One region of the Alteromonas sp. MB-3u-76 genome, then DNA from elsewhere that is predicted to be linked to it. Evidence: predicted binding sites of a transcription regulator. Region 1 holds the regulator's gene; each other region holds the start of a gene.
The links. The regulator FliA, encoded in region 1, starts transcription of late flagellar genes. The targets are predictions, from matches to a motif close to CTAAAGNTNNNNNNNNNNNNGCCGATA.

Region 1 (6,875 bases):
CAAATAAAAGAAGAACTCGCGTCTTTACGAGGTGTTCTTCAACACCAAGTTGCAGACTTAATGGAAGCAAAACAGAGCCGTCAAAAACCCGTCCATCAATATCTTATTGCTCGTTTAACTGAAATGGGGCTTAGCAAAGCATTATCTAAGCAGTTAATCAGCTATACTCCAGGGCATTACAATGAACGAGACGCATGGGTTTATCTTCTTAACCTATTGGCTAATCGCATAAATGTAACAGGAAACGATATACTCACTGCACAAGGTGCGGTGGCATTAGTCGGGCCAACAGGAACGGGTAAAACAACTACTGTGGCGAAACTGGCCGCACGCTATGCGCAGAAGTATGGCGCCGACTCTGTTGCTATGATTACCATAGACACATACAGAATTGCTGCATTTGAACAGCTGGCAACCTACGGTAAAATTATTGGTTGTACGGTGAGAAAAGCGCAGTCGAGTGAAGAACTTGCAGATTTATTGTTTCAACTTCGCCATAAGCGACTAGTATTGATTGATACGGCTGGTTTTAGTCAACGAGATAGCCGACTAATTAAACAAATTAAGCATTTTGACAATGGTCAGATGCCGCCAGTGAAAAAATATTTGGTAGCGCAAGCAAATACACAATATCCTGCGTTACAGAGGATCATTAAGGCCTATGATGACATCGAGCTAAGTGGTTGTATTTTCACTAAGTTAGATGAGTGCTATTCTTTAGGCGAAGTGCTTAGCGCGGCAGTTGAGTACCAGTTACCGGTTAGTTATGTCACCGACGGTCAAAAAGTACCGGAAGACATTAAGATTGCAGAAGCGAAATCTTTAGTTTCCGCTGCTGCAAAGCTTTATAAAAAATATGGTTTGGATCATACTAGTAATAACAACGATATTAAAACAGCATAAGTAGTATGATTGACGACCAAGCGAGTAGCTTAAGAAAAATGAAGCAATCACGGTTAATCAAAGTTATCGCCGTCACCGGAGGTAAAGGTGGCGTTGGTAAGACAAATATCACGCTTAACACGGCAATTGCTATGGCTAAGCAGGGCAAACGTGTGATGGTGCTCGATGCCGATTTAGGATTGGCCAACGTAGATGTCATGTTAGGGCTTCGCGTTGAAAAAAACCTTTCTCACGTTTTATCTGGTGAATGCACCTTAGACGATGTACTTGTCACTGGGCCTCACGGTATAAAGATTGCGCCTGCTACATCGGGCACTCAGTCGATGGCAGAGTTGTCTACAACACAGCACGCGGGTCTTATTCGTGCATTCAGCGAACTACGCTCGCCGATAGACGTATTGCTTGTTGATACCGCGGCCGGTATTTCAGATATGGTGCTAAGCTTTGCAAAAGCCTCTCAGGACATCATGGTAGTGGTGTGTGATGAGCCTACATCACTTACCGATGCTTATGCGCTGATAAAACTACTTAACCGCGAACACGGTGTTTTTCGGTTTAAAGTTGTCGCCAATATGGTTAGAGATGTGCGCGAAGGCCAAGAGCTTTTCAGCAAGCTGAGTAAAGTTACCGGGCGCTTCTTAGATGTTGCGCTAGAATTAGTGGCAACCATACCATTTGATGAAAATATTCGTCGTGCGGTGAGAAAACAAACAGCTATTGTCGATGCTTACCCAGGTTCACCAGCATCAGTAGCAATTAGTCAGCTAGCAAATAGGGCGGCATCTTGGCCAATCCCGACTCAGCCTGGCGGACACCTAGAATTTTTTATTGAGCAGTTAATCGCAGAAAAAGCAGTAGGGAATCAACGTTGAATAGTAAGGCGGCCGCTTATCAACAACAAACTGATAAGTCGCAGTTAGTCGAGCGACATGCGCCCCTAGTAAAGCGCATAGCACACCACTTAATGGCAAGATTGCCAGCAAGTGTGCTTGTTGACGATCTTATTCAGTCTGGAATGATTGGCCTTTTAGAAGCTGCGCGGAATTTTGACGGTTCGAAGGGAGCGAGTTTTGAGACCTTCGCAGGCATTCGTATCCGCGGCGCGATGCTAGATGAAATTCGCAAAGGAGATTGGACTCCACGCTCTGTTCATCGAAATGGACGGGCGATTACAGAAGCGATTTCGCAGGTTGAAAGTGAAACGGGCAGAGATGCAAGAGATGTTGATATTGCCACTAAACTAAACGTTAGCTTGCAAGATTATCATCAGATGCTCAATGAGGTAAACGCAGGGAAGTTAGTTGGAATTGAAGATTTAGGTGTCTCTGAGGACGTCATCACCACCGAGCAAAGTCGAGGAAGCGATGCTCCCCTTGAAGACCTGATGCAAGGCGCGTTTCAAAAATCATTGGCCCAAGCAATCACTACTTTACCCGAACGAGAAGCGATAGTGCTTTCCTTGTACTATGATGAAGAACTGAATCTTAGAGAAATTGGTGAAGTTCTTGATGTAAGTGAATCGAGAGTGAGTCAAATTCATAGTCAGGCCATGTTAAAACTCAAATCACGAATGAAGTCGTGGCGAGCTGACGAAGAATAGAAATTAAAACAATTAACCCCTCAATGGAGGCTATTTTGGATAAGAGCATGAAGATTCTTGTGGTAGACGATTTCTCTACCATGAGACGTATCATTAAAAACCTATTAAAAGATTTGGGTTTCGCAAACATCCAGGAAGCGGACGACGGAAGTACGGCGTTACCCATGCTACAACAGGGTGATTTCGATTTTGTTGTGACCGACTGGAATATGCCGGGTATGCAGGGTATCGATTTGCTTCGTGCAATTCGTGCCGACGATAAACTTAAGCATCTGCCGGTACTGATGGTAACGGCGGAAGCGAAGAAAGAGCAGATTGTTGCCGCAGCGCAAGCTGGGGTTAATGGCTACGTAGTTAAGCCTTTCACAGCCGCTACGTTAAAAGAAAAGTTAGATAAAATATTCGAACGTTTAGGTTGATCCAGACGCTCACCAGAGAAACGAGGTTTACTGGATGACAACGAATGCAAACGTTCCATTATCACTAGAAGAAGCTAAACAGCTTGTTGTTTATCTTGAAGCTGGGGATAACGCTTCAGCCAATGCGCTCTTTGAAGCAGCGTCGATGAAAGAAAACGTAGAGCTTTTTGCCGAGGTTGGAAAGCTTACCCGTCAACTTCACGACGCGTTAAACAACTTTCAAATAGATGATCGCATCAAGAACTTAGCCACAGATGATATCCCTGACGCACAGACCCGCCTAACTTACGTTATTGAAGAAACTGAAAAAGCTGCTAATACTACAATGGATGCCGTTGAAGCCAGCATGCCAATTGCCGAGTTGCTTTCATCTCGTATAGAGAATGTGATGCCAGAGTGGAAAAAGCTCATGACAAGGCAAATTGAAGTGGGCGAATTCAAAGCCTTGTGCAAAGATTTAGACGAATTGCTAGAGGAGGGAGCTTCTCAGTCAGCTAAACTTACGCAGTTGTTGACAGAAGTGCTGATGGCACAAGGTTATCAAGACCTTACCGGTCAGGTAATCCGCCGTGTTATCGACTTAGTAAAAGAAGTCGAAGAAAGCTTAGTTAACATGCTCACCATGTTTGGTGAGCGGGACGGTTTAGAACAAACTAAACCATTACCTAGCGAAGCCGATAAGGTTGATGGTGTACAAGCAGAAGGGCCAATTATTGACGCTGAGTCTCGCGATGATGTTGTATCTGGCCAAGATGATGTTGATGATCTTCTGTCTAGCTTAGGTTTTTAGGGGAGCGGGCGCATGTCGTTTGATGTTGACGAGGAAATACTACAGGACTTTTTGGTTGAGGCCGGAGAGATACTTGAACAATTACAAGAACAGCTCGTTGATCTTGAGAACAATCCTGAAGATGCGAATTTGCTAAATGCAATTTTTCGCGGATATCACACGGTAAAAGGCGGTGCGGGCTTTTTGTCCCTCACTGAGCTTGTTGAAATTTGTCATGGCGCTGAAAACGTTTTTGACGTAATGAGAAACGGACAGCGCACACTGACACCAGAGCTAATGGATATTATTCTGCAGGCTACTGATGTCGTTGTTGACATGTTTGAGAAAGTTAAAGCGCAGGAGCCGCTTGAGCCGGCTGATGCACAGCTTGTAGACAAATTGCACAAGTTAAGTCGCCCAGAAACACCAGACGAGAACATTTTTGATAATGCTCCCGCTCCACAAGCTGCTGAACCTGATTTCAGTTCGGAGCCTGAACTGGAGTTGGTTGAAGCGACGCCATCTTCATCAAGTGACAATACCTCAAAAGGCGACGGTGAAATTGACGAAATCACCGAAGACGAGTTTGAAGCTTTACTCGATGAGCTACACGGCTCATCTGCGCCAGGTAAGAGTACTTCGCCTAAGCAAGAAGCTGCACCAACTCCCAGCGCGGGCAGTACTTCAGCTTCAGACAGCAACGCAGAAGATATTACCGACGACGAATTTGAAGCTCTCCTTGACGACCTTCACGGCAAAGGCAAATTTAGCGCAGCAGAAGAACCTGCAGCGCCAGCCGCACCACCAGCCCAAAATGCTTCATCAAGCGACGATGAAATCACCGATGACGAGTTTGAGGCTCTTTTAGATCAGCTTCATGGTTCAGGACAAGGCCCCACAAACCAAGCATCAAGTGCACCAGAAGCGGCACCGGCGAAAGCACCAGAGCCTGCTGTGGACAAAGCAGCGACTGATGCGATTCAAAAGGCCAAGCAGGCGTCACCCACTCCAGCGAGCACACCTGCACCAGCTGCTGCCAAAGCAGAGCCAAAAGCGCCAAGCCGTGAAGCTGCGAAAAAAGATGATAAGAAAGCACCTTCTGCTCCACCTGCTGAAACGACGGTTCGTGTTGATACTAAGCGTCTCGATCAAATTATGAATATGGTGGGCGAGCTGGTATTAGTGCGAAATCGCTTAATTAGCCTCGGCATCAATACAAACGACGAAAGTATGTCTAAGGCGATAGCAAACTTAGATGTAGTCACCGGCGACCTTCAAGGTGCGGTAATGAAAACCCGAATGCAGCCTATCAAGAAAGTATTCGGTCGTTTTCCTAGGGTTGTTCGAGATTTAGCGCGAAGCCTTAAAAAAGAAATTACGCTAGAACTTGTAGGTGAAGAAACGGATTTAGATAAAAATCTGGTAGAAGCATTGGCCGATCCACTTGTTCACTTGGTGAGAAACTCCGTGGATCACGGCGTTGAAATGCCGGATGAACGTGCTGCGGCTGGCAAACCACGAATGGGGACGGTTAAGCTTTCTGCTTCACAAGAGGGTGACCACATACTGCTTACTATCGAAGATGATGGTAAGGGGATGGACCCAGAGAAGCTAAAAGAGATTGCGATCAATCGCGGCGTACTAGACGCAGACGCGGCAGCACGTATGTCAGATGTGGAAGCTTTTAACCTTATCTTCGCACCAGGTTTTTCTACAAAGACAGAGATAAGTGACATATCGGGTCGTGGCGTTGGTATGGATGTGGTGAAAACCAAAATCAATCAACTCAACGGTACGGTTAATATCGACTCACAGCTTGGTAAAGGTACCCGTTTAGAAATAAAAGTACCGCTGACGCTGGCAATATTGCCAACGCTTATGATCATCGTGGGTAAACAAACCTTCGCTTTGCCCCTGGGCTCAGTAAGCGAAATTATTAATATGGACATCAAAAAGACCAACACAGTTGATGGCCAGCTAACCATGATTGTTCGCTCAAAAGCTATACCGCTCTTCTTCCTTGGCGATTGGCTGATTCGAGGCCAAAAATCAATAGATAGAGAAAAAGGCCACGTGGTTGTGGTTCAGGTGGGCACTCGCCAAGTGGGTTTTGTGGTTGATGCGCTAATAGGTCAAGAAGAGGTAGTCATTAAACCGCTTGATGCGTTATTGCAAGGAACACCTGGTATGGCAGGCGCAACAATTACGTCAGATGGCGGTATTGCGCTTATTTTAGATATTCCGAGCCTTCTAAAACGGTATGCTCGTAAGCCTTAACAGAAATCTTAATAGCAAAGGCTTACAAACAATAGGAACAGTAATCCATGGTCTTTAAAGTCCTGGTCGTGGACGACTCTACATTTTATCGTCGTCGAGTGAGAGAAATTTTAGACGAAGACAGAGAGTTAGAGGTTGTAGGTGAAGCGAGAAATGGTAGAGACGCACTAGATAAAATTGACGCGTTGGCTCCCGATGTAATTACAATGGATGTTGAGATGCCCGTTATGGATGGTATCTCTGCTGTAAAGGCGATTATGGAAAAAAAGCCTATTCCTATTCTCATGTTTTCATCATTAACACATCATGGGGCACAAGCAACGCTTGATGCCCTTGAAGCCGGTGCACTCGATTTTCTTCCTAAAAAGTTTGAAGATATATCGCAAGACCGCAAAGATGCGACACGTTTGTTGTGTACCAAAGTGAGGCTCATTGCGCGTAGAGGAATTGGGTTAAAGCGTCCAACATTTCGCTCACAGGAAACTCGTAGATTACCGCCTAACGCACCTAAGCAGGCGTTTTTTAAAACGTCAGGTTTACTTTCTGGGCACAAAGACGCGGCAAAGCAGCCAACTGTTTCTTCGGTCAGGGCGACAGGGAAGCGGTATAAATGTTTAGCTATTGGTGCCTCAACGGGCGGTCCAGTAGCGCTGCAGAAGGTGCTTATGCCTTTACCAGCAGACTTCCCATATCCAATTCTGTTGGTTCAGCACATGCCCGGAACCTTTACCACAGCATTTGCCCAGCGCCTAGACGCGAATTGTGATATCAGCGTAAAAGAGGCTGAGCACGGTGACATTCTCATGCCCGGTCAAGCTTATTTAGCGCCCGGCGGTAAGCAAATGCTAATAGAGACTGTTGGCGCCCAGAAAAAGATTTCAATTGTAGATGCAAGCATTGCAGATAA
Region 2 (6,875 bases), 1.7 Mb from region 1:
GAGTCAGGAAAAATAAAAAATGTCTTTTGGTGAATCTGTATTACTCTCTACGTCAGAGGTTTCGTTTGTTGACAAGACCTGTAGAACGCTCTTCCTTAAATGTTTAAAACACCTACCCCTAGGTAGTTTAACCATTCAAGAAAACGGCGACACTATTGCAACATTTGGCAATGAGCATGACGAGCTGTCAGCTATCGTTAATATAAAAGATGTAAAAGCATATCGAAGCCTATTGCTTGGCGGCAGCGTAGGTGCTGGTGAGGCCTACATGGATGGGCACTGGGACAGCAATGATGTCACCGCAGTAGTGCAAATTTTTGCGCGTAACTTACCCACACTTGACGAGTGGGAAAATAAGTTTAAATGGTTAACTATGCCGGTGATGAAACTGCAACATTTCACCCGCAGAAACACCACAAGCCAAGCAAAGAAGAACATCGAGGCGCATTACGACTTGGGTAATAAACTTTATACTCGCTTCCTTGATGGCACTATGATGTACTCTTCTGCTATTTATCCAGACCCAAATGCATCTCTTAACGAAGCGCAAAACCACAAGCTTAAAACCATATGTGACAAGCTAAAACTGGATGAGAATGATCACCTGTTAGAAATTGGCACTGGCTGGGGCGGCCTAGCGGTATATGCCGCAAAACACTACGGATGCAAAGTAACCACCACGACTATCTCTGAAGAGCAATACGCTTGGGCTCAGGAGTGGATAGAAAAAGAGCAAGTTGAAGACAAGGTAACCCTATTAAAAAAGGATTATCGATTACTTGAAGGTAAATACGACAAACTTGTTTCTATTGAAATGATTGAAGCGGTAGGCCGTTCGTTCTTGGGTAACTTTTTTGAAAGATGCTCTTCATTGTTAAAAGACAATGGCTTAATGCTTTTACAGTCGATTACCATTGACGACAGACGCTATGACAGTTACTCCAAAAGCGTAGATTTTATTCAGAAATACATATTCCCTGGCGGATTTTTACCATCACAATATCAGCTGAACGCTCACCTTAAAAAGCATTCAGATATGATGATAAGAGACCTGCACGACATTGGCATCGACTATGCGAAAACGCTTAATCACTGGTATGAGGCATTCATAGCTGCAAAGGATGAACTGTTGCAGGATGGATACGATGAGCGCTTTGTACGTATGTGGACTTATTATCTGAAATATTGCGAAGGTGGTTTTTTGGAAAGAACGATAAGTACGGTGCAATTGGTTATATCTAAGCCTCAATACCGAGATTTATTGGCGCGCTAGCACTAGCGTTTCTTACTAATAAAAAACGACGCAGCAGCGTCGTTTTTTATATGATAGCGTTTTTAAAAGACTTAGGCTAACGCCCGCTCAGCTACGCCAAGTTTAAATAACAAGTTTAAATAATAATTCGTCGCCTCTATTTACAAGTATCTAGAGCTAATCATTAACTACGGAAATGGGTTTTGAGATCATAGGCTCACCCTGGTTAATATTAATTTCCACTCTTCGATTCTTCGCTCTGTCTTGGGGAGACGTTGCGTTTTCTACAATAGGCTTTGTGTCTGCCAACCCAACCACCGACATTCTACTCTCATCGAAACCTTGAGCCGTTCGCATTGCCTCGGCAACAGCGACAGCACGCTGGGCGGACAGGTCCCAATTTGAACGGTATAGCTCGTTAGCAATATGCTGACCATCACTATGGCCGGATATTGCTATCTCGCCAGGTACATCTGCAAGTAAAAATCCGATTTTTTGTATGATCGGCTTGAATTGAGGTTGCAGGAAAGCAGAGCCTGCCGAGAATGAACCGTTCTCTCGAATTCGAATAGTAAGCTGTTGCCCTAAAGACTCCATTTCTATTGAACCGTCTAATATTTGCTTTTGCAGTTGCTGCGCCACTTTTTTCATTAGCTCAGCCGTTTGCGATTGTTCAGAGCTTTGTGAGGCTGATGAAGAGGAATCCGTAGCAGTCTGTTGAGCCTGTCCACCGCGCTGTTCACCACGCTGTTTCTGCCTCCCCCCAGCAGAGTCTTCATCGCCCGCTTGAAACTCAAGCATTTGCTGAGTCATTTCGATGGTTTGCTGTTGAATAGTTTCTATGGGGGTGGGATCAGGCTTACCTGGCCTGAATTCCATAGCAATAACGCTTGTTCCCTTGGGAATGTCCTTTACCTCTATCTTATTTTGAACCCCGAAAGCAAATTTCATTGAACCCGCTATTTGCTTAAATTTTAAAACGTCCATTTCTGAAAATGAGAGCAAGAGTACAAAGAAGCACATTAATAACGACATCAAATCGGCAAATGTACCCATCCACGCAGGAAGGCCTTCGGGTGGGCACTTGGGACATTCTTCTTCAGCCATTACTCTTCCTCACCTGAGCCGCGCTTACTCGCTGCTAAGTAATTCTTTAATATTCCGTCGATAACGCGAGGGTTTTGGCCATCAGCAATGCCCACAATGCCATCTAGTATCAGGCTTTGATTGAGCTGCTCTTCTGCCGCTCTGTTAGACAGCTTCACAGCAATAGGCAAACAAACGATATTGGCAAAAAAGGCACCATACAAAGTTGTTAACAAGGCTACCGCCATTGCCGGACCGATAGATTTAGGATCATCCATGTTAGACAACATAGCTACCAAACCAACTAACGTGCCAATCATGCCCATGGCTGGAGCCACATCGCCCATACCTTTAAATATAGTTGCACCGAATTCGTGACGGTCCGATGTCATCTTGATATCTTTAGACAGGGTTTCTCGAACTACCTCAATATCGTGACCATCCACCAGCATGTCCACACCCTTTTGCATAAACTCATTGCTTATTTCGGCCTCTTCCAAGGCTAGAAAGCCTCCTTTGCGGGCAGCGTCAGCCATTTCAACGATCTTCTCAATCAACTCTTCAGGTGGCTCAATTTTAAACATGAAGGCTTTTCCGGCGATTTTACCGGCACCAAAGAATTGGCCTAATGTGAACTGAGATAGCACGACAAATAAGCTTCCACCGAACACGATGAGAAGCGAGGGTACGTTGATAAACATACTCATACTACCGCCCATCAACATTGCCATTACAACAAAGCCGATGGCTCCCAACATACCTATGACCGTTGCTAAATCCACTTACTCTTCCCCATTTATGCGCAGCCAATGCTATTGATATACTTTGATTCTATCGGCAAAGTATAGAAAATCTAAAACAACATAGTTGAAAAATATCACAATTATGTGAGTTCGTTTATGCAAAAATAGATTTTTAATCCGTTTATTTCTCGGTGACAATTATCAAATTGTTTTAGGTTAATTGTTCTTGATTAGTTGTAGCTCTACTTTGAACAACAATCCACCGTTAGGTTAACCATAGGCAGTAAAGTTTTAGCTGACCAGAGAGATATACTTAATATGAGGACAAACCATTTGACCCTTGTGCAACCGTCCGTTAAGGTTCGCGTTATGTTATTGACGCCTACAGCTGAGCTCTCTTATGACAACAAAAAAGGACACTGCATCGTTTGAAGAAACGCTTGCCGAATTGGAATCTATTGTCGATGAAATGGAAAATGGCGACCTTCCGCTTAACAAAGCGCTGGAAAAGTTTGAACGCGGTATAGCGCTCTCTCGTCAAGGTCAAAAATCTCTCGAAAATGCAGAACAAAAAGTTCAAATTCTTCTAAATGAACAAGGCGAAGACGTATTAAAATCGCTGCCAGAAAGTGAACAACCCTAATCTGCTCACTTGTTAGCCACAGGTATCCTAATGAATTTCTCTGCTCTGCATCAGCAAGTAAAGCAGCAAACTGATGCGTCCTTGCTACAACTAATTGAAGAGTTACCCGATTACGCTCCGTCACTCAAAGCGGCCATGCGGCACGCTCTACTAGCTGGTGGAAAGCGAATGCGTCCCCTACTCGTTCATGTGGTAGGCAACACGCTAGATGTGCCCAAAAAAGATCAAATAGCCATCAGTATGGCTATTGAGTGTGTTCATGCCTACTCGCTTGTGCATGACGACCTTCCTGCTATGGATGATGACGATTTACGTCGAGGTATGCCCACTTGCCACATTGCTTTTGATGAGGCAACTGCAATTTTAGCAGGTGATGCGCTTCAAACACTTGGTTTTAGTATATTAGCCGATTCGCCAATGAGCGAATACGGCGACGCCCATAGAGCAAAGCTTCTCAGTATTTTGGCGAAAAGTGCAGGATACCTTGGTATGTGTGGAGGCCAGGCAATAGACTTGGCAAGTACAGGGAAAACCATAGACATAGAGGCATTAAAAACCCTTCATACGCTCAAAACAGGTGCGCTGCTTCGCGCTTGCGTAGAAATGATTGCTACTGTGTGCAGCACATTGGACAAAGAGGCGGAGACAGATCTCATGCTCTTTGCCAATAATATCGGGCTCGCATTTCAAGTCCAAGACGATATTTTAGACGTAGAAGGTAGTAATGAAAGTTTAGGTAAGCCTGCAGGTTCCGATGAAGCACTCGGCAAAAACACTTTTCCTGCAAAACTGGGGTTAAGTGGAGCTAAAGATGAGTTAGCAACACTTCACGAGAATGCACTACAAGCATTAGCCCGTTTACCTTACAATACAGATAGTTTAATCGCGTTTAGCGAGCTTTTGGTAAAACGTGACCATTAGCCACGCGCCATGTTGAAAAGATAATAAAAAAATGAGTTTAGATCTCCAACATTATCCAACGCTTGCCCTTGCGCAAACGCCGGACAAACTAAGGAAGTTACCACAAGATAAGCTCCGCGATCTCGCTGATGAACTTCGCGAATACCTGCTGACTTGTGTGAGCCAAAGTAGCGGGCATTTTGCTTCTGGCCTAGGCACTGTGGAATTAACAGTTGCACTTCACTACATATACAATACTCCTTTCGACCGTCTTCTTTGGGATGTGGGACATCAGGCATATCCGCATAAAATCCTAACCGGTCGCGCGGAGAAAATGTCTACAATAAGACAAAAAGACGGCCTGCACCCGTTTCCATGGCCGCTTGAAAGTGATTATGACACCTTTGCAGTGGGCCATTCATCCACGTCAATAAGTGCCGCGTTAGGCATGGCTGTTGCCGCTGAAAAAGAAGCTAAAGGCAGAAAAATTGTATCAGTCATCGGCGATGGTGCAATGACTGCGGGCATGGCCTTTGAAGCCATGAATCACGCGGGTGATATCAAGAAAGACATGGTCGTTATTCTCAACGACAACGAAATGTCTATTTCGGAAAATGTTGGTGCACTAAACAGCCATTTAGCACGCCTGCTTACGGGAAATCTTTTTAATTCAATCCGGGACGGTGGTAAGAAGCTTCTAAGTAACGTGCCGCCAATAAAAGAGTTTGCTAGCCGTGCCGAGGAACACTTGAAAGGCATGGTGGTGCCAGGCACCATTTTCGAAGAACTAGGGTTTAACTACATAGGTCCTATTGACGGACACGACGTGAATGCGGTTGTTGACACTCTTCGCAACATGCGTAAGTTTGAAGGCCCTCAACTACTGCATGTGGTGACCAAAAAAGGTAAAGGCTACGCGGTTGCAGAAGAAGATCCTATCAAGTTTCACGCTGTTCCCAAGTTTAACCCTGCTGACAATGCGCTTCCAAAATCTAAAGCCACAGCTCCTACCTATTCTGCTATTTTCGGGCAGTGGTTGTGCGACATGGCCGCTAAAGACTCAAAGTTAATGGCTGTAACTCCGGCCATGCGCGAAGGCTCCGGTATGGTGGCGTTTTCACAGCAATATCCAGAACAGTACTTTGATGTGGCTATAGCAGAGCAACATGCGGTCACCTTCGGAGCTGGTTTAGCAAAAGAAGGTCTCAACGCTGTCGTTGCGATTTACTCTACATTTTTACAACGGGCTTACGATCAGCTTATACACGATGTAGCGATTCAAAACTTACCGGTTCTTTTTGCTATCGATAGGGCTGGCATTGTTGGCGCAGACGGACCAACACACCAAGGTGCTTTCGACATTGCATTTTTACGCTGTATTCCCAACTTAATTGTTATGGCCCCTTCGGATGAAAATGAGTGCAGGCAAATGCTTTACACTGGCCATATAGCACAGCAACCTGCTGCGGTGAGATACCCCCGTGGTGCAGGAATGGGCGTAACACCAGATCAGACCATGAAAGCGCTGGAAATAGGCAAGGCTCGAGTACTGAAAGAAAGCACCGCAGAAGCTTCCAAGCGCGTTGCGATCCTTAACTTTGGCTGCCTACTACCACATGCTCTTGAGGCCGCAGAAAAGCTCAACGCCTCGGTGATAGACATGCGTTTTGTCAAGCCCATAGATGGCGACGCCATTGCACAAGCAGCCAGTAATCACGATGTATTGCTAACGCTTGAAGATGGTTGCGTTATGGGTGGCGCCGGTAGTGCTGTTTTAGAGTACCTTCAACAACGAGGTATAATGAAAACCGTAAAGATACTGGGGCTACCTGATAGCTTCATATTACAAGGTACACAGCAAGAAATGTATAAAGAGCATGGGCTTGACGCAGAAGGAATAATACGAACCGCTGAGCAACTACTATTTTAACTCTTTTGAGTTTTGATAAATTGGCAAATTTTTTAAAGCATGCTATTAAAAGCATAATATTTAAAGCATGAAAAAAGCCCTCGCCGAAGAAGTTACTCTTCAGCGAGGGCTTTTTACTGTAAGTAGAATACTGAAAATTAAATTATCGTTTCTAAAAAAGGGTAAGCACCGCAGGCCAAAGATTAATCGCTATGTGCAAACATCCGCAAGCCATAGCGCCGGCAAGCAGATCGTCCAACATAATCCCTGTTCCGCCGTGTAATCTTTTATCAATAATGCCTATAGGCCACGGTTTTAGTATGTCGAAGACTCGAAATAACA
Region 3 (6,875 bases), 120 kb from region 1:
ACTTTATCCGGGCGGCTTTACGCCAAGCTTCGGCGGTGTGATTGAAGATGGCTCCGTTACCCTGGGCTTGAAAAAAGAATTACCTTACGACTGGGCGTTTGATGCAAGCGCAACGGTTGGTTACAGCAACATTGACTATAATATCAGTGGCACGGTAAACCCGTCGTTAGGTCCGGAATCGCCCACGGCCTTTGATCCCGGAGGCGTATCTCAAGTTGAGCGTACATTAAATTTAGATTTTACTAAGCTGATTCAATCGGTTTTTGAAGATCCTATCAGCATTGGTGTAGGTCTTGAATGGCGCAAAGAGACATACTTTCAAAAGGCCGGTGATATAAACTCATACATAGCCGGACCTTTTGCCTTAGAGCCACCACTTGGTTTAAACGAAGGGTTTGCGATTGGCTCAAACGGTTTTCCAGGCTATCAGCCTCAATCTGCGGGACACTGGAGTCGTAACAACTGGGCAATGTATGGCGACATAGAGCTGTTTGTTACCGAGTCATTGCAATTCGGATTGGCTTCGCGGGTAGAACATTTTAGTGATTTTGGAACGACTTTCGACGGAAAGCTCAGTACCCGCTACAAGTTAAGCGATCTGTTTGCTATTCGAGGTTCTGTTAATACGGGCTTCAAAGCGCCGACAGTGGGGCAGAGTAATGTTATCAACGTAACTACTGCTTATGGCGAAAACGGGCTTGAAGACCAAGCTACGTTACCTCCCACTGATATGATATCTATGCAATTAGGTGCAACGCCTTTGCAGCCGGAAGAGTCGGTAAATTTTAGTGTGGGGGCGGTGTTGCAAGCTAGCGACCAGTTCTTTGCTACCATCGATTATTTTAATATTAGATTAAGAGATAGAATTAGCACTACTTCAGCTATTCCACTTACTGAAAGCGATATCAATACGCTTATTCAAAACGGTCGCCCCGACGCTGCAAAATATAATGCAGCGAAATATTTCACCAACGATTTTGACACAAAAACACAAGGTATTGATGTTGTTGTTAACTATCAGTTTATGTTTGATGAGTGGCAAAACAATTTACTTTTTGCGTATAACTGGACAGACACGCAGGTAGAGCGAGTTACACTTTACCCCGCGGTTATTGATGGAAGATTACAATTAGCGCCAAACCTAACCGAGGCACGCATCCGCATGCTGGAGGATAATTTGCCGGCACACAGGGGGAGTATTACATTAGAACAACGTCTGCAGTCTTTTGAGTTTACTTGGCGACTGAATTATTTTGGTTCTTTTTATGAAGATCACCTAGATGCGTCTGCAGGGCTAGATATTTATGGAGGAGCTAGATTTACCATGGATGCGCAGTTTGCGTGGCAGTTTTCAAAGGAAACTCGGTTAACCTTAGGCGTACAGAATCTTTTTAATACACTACCAGACACGAATGTTTTTAAAGAGGAAGTTGGAGCACTCTATCCGCCGACCACGCCAGGTGGTATCAACGGCAACTTCTATTATGCGGGTTTAGAGTATTCGTTTGAGTAAACGTTAAACGCTTTTGATAGGAAATATGAAGGCGTACAGAAAATAACGTTTTAACCCACGTTTTTAAACAGGGACTCATCGATGATTGTTTGGTCAATTATTTGCTGAGCCATACCAATACATTTGCCACATTGAGAGCCCAGTTCTAAATGCTCACGCAACTCACGCATATTTCCAACACCGTTCGTTTCAACAGCGGCGCGAATACTTTTGTCGGTTACTCCGTAGCACATACATACAAACATTATTGGGCACTCCAAATGAATCTGTAAATGATAATAATTGTTATTCATGAGTTTGGCAAGTCGTGATGAGAATTATTTTCATTAAAAATTACCCAAATTGTTTAGTGGTCAAAAAAGGCTTATGTTTAGCGTCTATAGACGCTAAATTTTTAATTTCGGAGGGGCGAGTGTTAGTTAACACTCCTTTTCAAGGGGCCAGCCGCCAAGGGCTTTATAGCGGTTTACCATGTAGCAGAATAGCTCTGTGGTTTTTTGTGCGTCATACAGTGCACTGTGGGCTTCATTTTGGTCAAACTCAATACCTGCAGCGCGGCAGGCCTTAACCAATACCGTTTGGCCAAGTGCTAAACCAGCCAGGCTGGTAGTATCAAAAGACACAAAAGGGTGGAATGGGGTGCGTTTGATATTGCAGCGTTGAATGGCAGCATTGACAAAACCCTGATCGAAGGCGGCATTGTGAGCTACGATCACAGAGCGTTGGCAGTCTGCATTTTTTTGCGCCTTGCGCACGCCTTTACACAGCTCCTTCATGGCTTCACTTTCTTCTATTGCGCCTCTTAGAGCGCAATGAGGATCAATACCATTAAACTCTAATGCGGCAGGTTCAAGATTTGCGCCTTCAAAGGGTTCAATATGATAGTGAAAAGTTTGGTCTGGGTGTAACAGACCATTTTCGTCCATTTTCACCGTCACGGCAGCAAGTTCTAATAGTGCATCAGTGCCTGCAATAAATCCCGCTGTTTCAACATCTATAACAACAGGAAAGTACCCTCTAAATCGTTCAGATAAGCTAGGTATCGCAGTTGAAGACGGGGCTGTAGAAGACTTAGCAGTTGAAGACATAGACTCTCTTATAAGAACGGGTGAATTTGGATGTGACCGGCTTAACTATAGGGCACGTGTTGTTTCTGCAAAGATTATCGCAAGTATGTAAGGCAAGTGCTAGCATGAATTGTATAGAAGCTGTTTTACGGTGTGAAGTTGTTCGAGCAGGGCAGGCAAGCGCTAGGGCAAACATAGAACGTAAAGGTAGAACGCAAAAATAGAACGTTAAAACAAAAGAGGCAACCAGGGAAGTAAGCCAAGGACATTTGGCAATCAAGACTAAACTTTTCTACAATTCAGGCGATAATAACACTAAGCGCGACTCTACTACACACATTCGAATAATCTGGGAACAGGGTTTTTTATAACCTACTCTGTGCCTAAATGAAGAGTAAGTGTGGGCGTATAAGTTAAAAATTTTCATTTTCTGGGCGTCAGTATGTCTTTTACATGTAAAATCGGGTGGAAAATAAAACCTGCTATTTTATTTGCAATGCTCGTTGGTATGGCAGCGTCTGCAACGGTGTCTCACGCTGCAATGCGTCAGTATTCCGCTACCGTTGAGACTTCAAATTGGCAAGTTGAGAAGGATTCTAGGTTACAGTGCAGGCTCAACCATGATCTTCCCGGATATGGTGATGCCATGTTTACTAGCGTGGCCTCGAAGCAACTCAATATGGAGTTCGAACTTGATATGCACCTGCTGCCCAATCGATTTGACGTTGCGGCGGTATACTCAGTGCCACCTAAATGGATGCCCGGCGTAGCGCCCAAGCCAATAGCTGATATGACGATACGCAAGCAGTACAATGGTGACCTCCCACAAGACGCGGCCTGGACAATGCTGTCAGAGTTAGAAAAAGGATTCTGGCCCACTATCTACTATCAAGATTGGTACAACAAATACGATAAAGTGAGCGTTGCGTTAAACGCTAGCAACTTTACCAGCGTTTACAGAGAATTTGTAAATTGTGTTGCTAACTTACTGCCTTACACTTTCGACGATATTGCTTATACCGTGCTGTCATACAAAAATAACAGTACAGAACTCACAAAGTATTCGCAGAAACGATTAACAATGATAGGTGAATACCTCAAAGAAGATGCTGAGCTTGAGCTTGTGTTGTTAGACGGTTACACCGATAGCTATGGAGGGCGCTGGACCAACGAGCAGCTCTCTATTCAAAGAGCGAACGAAGTTAAAGACTATTTGACGACATTGGGTGTCCCTAACGATCGTATTCAACTAACAGGACATGGAGAAAAGCGTCATATTGCTCCGAATGACACCCGCGAGTCTAGGGCGCAAAACAGGCGAGTTGTGGTGCGTCTATCTAAGTCATAACCGGGCGGAATGCAAAGCGTTCGAATTGAGATAATCAGCGCGCCACTTTGCAACAGGTGGAATATGGTCGGTAAATATTCCATCTGCCTTTACTTGCGTTTTTAAGGCATTTAGTAGCTGTTCGCCAGATAGGCCTAGCGGAAGTGCATCTTGGCGGTAGGTGTAGGGGTGTATCGTTAACCCGTATTTATGCGCCTCTGAAATCCACCCTGCAGCTTTGATTGTGCTCTGATTTTTTTGCGAAGACTGCTTACCTAAAGGTTTGTCATCATAAGTTTGTGCGTCGAAAAGTTGATTGAGCCAAGGACCTATACCATCAGCATACTCAGCTACCTTAGCCATACCCTCTGCGCTGCGGATCCAGTTGTAGTCTGTCTTACTCTCGCGCCAACTGTTCTCTCCAATTAGCATAACAACCTTGCCTTTGTAGCCTAACTCGTTGCGTATGCGCTTGATTTCATTAAAGTCGAAACACTGCAAATAGCTATTATTGCTAGCGCCATCGAGTTTGTACGTTTGAAGCGCTTCTATAGCAATCTTACTGGCATCTACCCCTTCGGCTAAGTGGAACGATGGAGACTTCACTTCTGGGTAAACGCCTACAGATTTACCGAACTGCCGATTGAGCTCGCCTATTAACTCTAAGTGTTCATATAAAGTGGCAATAGAAAAGTGTGGTGCAGATGCGGAAAAGCGCTTTGCAAAAACGGGGTTTTGCTTTTTATCCTCACGCTCGTGAATGCTAAGTGTGCGTAGCTCTGCAAGTGTAAAGTCACGGGCGTAATACCTTCCATCTTTCCGAGCTCTATCAGCGAATACTTCCTCTACATTGGTCACAGTTTCTAAGTGAATATCATGAAGTACAACGGGAATATCATCTTTAGTGATAACTACGTCCTGCTCTATAAAGTCAGCGTTCAATGAAAATGCAAGAGTGGCTGCCTCAAGCGTATGCTCAGGTAAGTAGCCTGACGCACCCCGATGAGCAATAATGGCAAAAGGCTTACCAGCCATACTGGAAGAGGAAGCCGCAGAATCTTCGTGGGAAGTCGCTATTGCAAAGGAGGGCAGGTACGCCGTAAGGAGGCATGCTGTAACAAGGGTTGCAATAAAACGCGGCGCGGTAAAAAGGTATCTGGTGGCAACGCTAACTTTCATACTTATATTCCAAATGAGTCGGCTCCGAACACATCTTAAAGGCGCTTTGTTACGATATTGCTATCCAAGCGCTTCTATCCAAACTTATGTTATGCCTGTGTGGAGGTGTTTAAGGTTGCTCGGACACGGTGGATGAATCGGTTAAACACGCCTGTGATATCAAGCTATCGGCCTTCAATGAGTTCAATGGCATAGCCATCAGGGTCGCGTACGAAAGCAATGACGGTGCTACCGCCTTTTACAGGCCCCGGCTGACGATATACTTCAGCACCGTGAGCTTCAAGATTTTTACAAAAACCATAGATATCTTCCACGCCAATAGCAATATGGCCATAGGCATTACCTTTATCATAGGTATTGTCTCCCCAGTTATAAGTCAGCTCCAGCACAGTAGAATTTTCTTCATCGCCGTAACCAACAAAAGCCAGTGTGTATTCATACTTTTTGTTTTCAGACTTGCGCAATAAGCGCATGCCCATGAGCTCAGTGTAAAAGTGTAACGATGCATCGAGGTTTTCCACGCGCAGCATTGTATGCAGCATTCTCATAGTGATTCTCTCATAATAGTTTGTGTGCACTAGATATTCGCTATCTAAAAATTTAAGCAACCCAGATAAACAAAATAAGTGCAATGGGACCAAGCGTAATTAGTGTAATTAAACGCATGACGGTAAAGAATAACTCTTAAAGATATGTTTGAGAATTGCAGCGGGTTACGCTGTTCTTAAATTACCGTGAGTAACTGTTAAGCAATACTGAGTTGGTATGTTTGGTGAGGATCGCCCTTATTTCTCTAAAAGGAAGCGACGCGAAGCAGCAAAATAAAAATATTCAATAAAGTGATAGTAAACATGAGGTTAAGGAGGAGTTATCATTGCTTTAGTAATATATATACGAAATAATGGGGAAAAGGTTAGACATACTCTGCCATAGCATGTATCTTACGCGGGCTTTAGATATGTTTTACGCTTTACCTAATACTGCGCTGTACCACTCTTTTATTCCTTCAATTGAAGTTTTATATAGATATACATCTGCTTTACTAGCTCGTTTATGTCTATCGCTTATCGGTGATTTCACCACACAAACATCAATTTTTAAAAGGTATATATTATGTCTAATTCAGTAAATGGCACAGTAAAATGGTTTAACGAAGAAAAAGGTTTTGGTTTCCTAACTCAAGACGGCGGCGGTAAAGATGTATTCGTACACTTCCGTTCAATCGCTTCTGACGGTTTCAAAACTCTTTCTGAAGGCCAAGCGGTAAGCTTCGAAGTAGAACAAGGTCAAAAAGGCCCACAAGCAGCTAACGTTGTTGTTCGATAAGCTTAGCTCTAGTTAAGTTTACGAAGCAATTAGGCTCTCTTTTGAGAGCCTAATTAATAAGTTTTTTGAATTTCTATTTCTTACTATAAATTGCTGACTACAAGAGGAATACTAAAAACAAAAATATAATAATGATAAAAGAAGTAAATAATTTGCAAGCACAAACATTTAAAAACTCTCCTATACAAACTCCCATTTCAAATATATCAGTACACAAAAACAGCATTGCTTACACAGAAGTGAATGGCAAACGTCATGTTGAGTTTACCTCGAAAAAAGAAACCAGAGCTTATCTTGAATGGCTTTTAAACTTCTCTTAAGTTTGATTTAGCCAAAACCTCTTCAATATTTGATTTTCAAACCACACTTTTTACCATCAAGCAGCTGATACCAATCCGCATAGGTTATTGCCAGACTTCCCCGAAGGGCGAGTTTAAAATGTCCGTACTCTTTGTTGTGTCAC

Region 2: the regulator FliA is predicted to act here: its motif matches at 3,171-3,197, upstream of pomA (flagellar motor protein PomA).
Region 3: the regulator FliA is predicted to act here: its motif matches at 2,863-2,889, upstream of CW735_RS05715 (flagellar protein MotY).

What each region holds. Positions count from the first base shown of each region.
Region 1 covers NZ_CP025115.1:1,148,787-1,155,661, forward strand. The annotation lists gene flhF (flagellar biosynthesis protein FlhF) at 1-903, shown strand, start outside; gene CW735_RS05180 (MinD/ParA family protein) at 909-1,775, shown strand; gene CW735_RS05185 (RNA polymerase sigma factor FliA) at 1,772-2,503, shown strand; gene cheY (chemotaxis response regulator CheY) at 2,539-2,922, shown strand; gene CW735_RS05195 (protein phosphatase CheZ) at 2,957-3,712, shown strand; gene CW735_RS05200 (chemotaxis protein CheA) at 3,725-5,968, shown strand; gene CW735_RS05205 (protein-glutamate methylesterase/protein-glutamine glutaminase) at 6,016-6,875, shown strand, end outside.
Region 2 covers NZ_CP025115.1:2,897,783-2,904,657, forward strand. The annotation lists gene CW735_RS12945 (DUF1365 domain-containing protein) at 1-16, shown strand, start outside; gene CW735_RS12950 (SAM-dependent methyltransferase) at 20-1,273, shown strand; gene CW735_RS12955 (flagellar motor protein MotB) at 1,430-2,359, opposite strand; gene pomA (flagellar motor protein PomA) at 2,359-3,120, opposite strand; gene xseB (exodeoxyribonuclease VII small subunit) at 3,482-3,724, shown strand; gene CW735_RS12970 (farnesyl diphosphate synthase) at 3,755-4,645, shown strand; gene dxs (1-deoxy-D-xylulose-5-phosphate synthase) at 4,677-6,554, shown strand; gene CW735_RS12980 (phosphatidylglycerophosphatase A family protein) at 6,706-6,875, opposite strand, start outside.
Region 3 covers NZ_CP025115.1:1,265,591-1,272,465, forward strand. The annotation lists gene CW735_RS05700 (TonB-dependent receptor plug domain-containing protein) at 1-1,513, shown strand, start outside; gene CW735_RS05705 (bacterioferritin-associated ferredoxin) at 1,564-1,758, opposite strand; gene rnt (ribonuclease T) at 1,933-2,601, opposite strand; gene CW735_RS05715 (flagellar protein MotY) at 3,023-3,928, shown strand; gene glpQ (glycerophosphodiester phosphodiesterase) at 3,923-5,086, opposite strand; gene gloA (lactoylglutathione lyase) at 5,251-5,634, opposite strand; gene cspE (transcription antiterminator/RNA stability regulator CspE) at 6,200-6,412, shown strand; gene CW735_RS05735 (hypothetical protein) at 6,544-6,732, shown strand.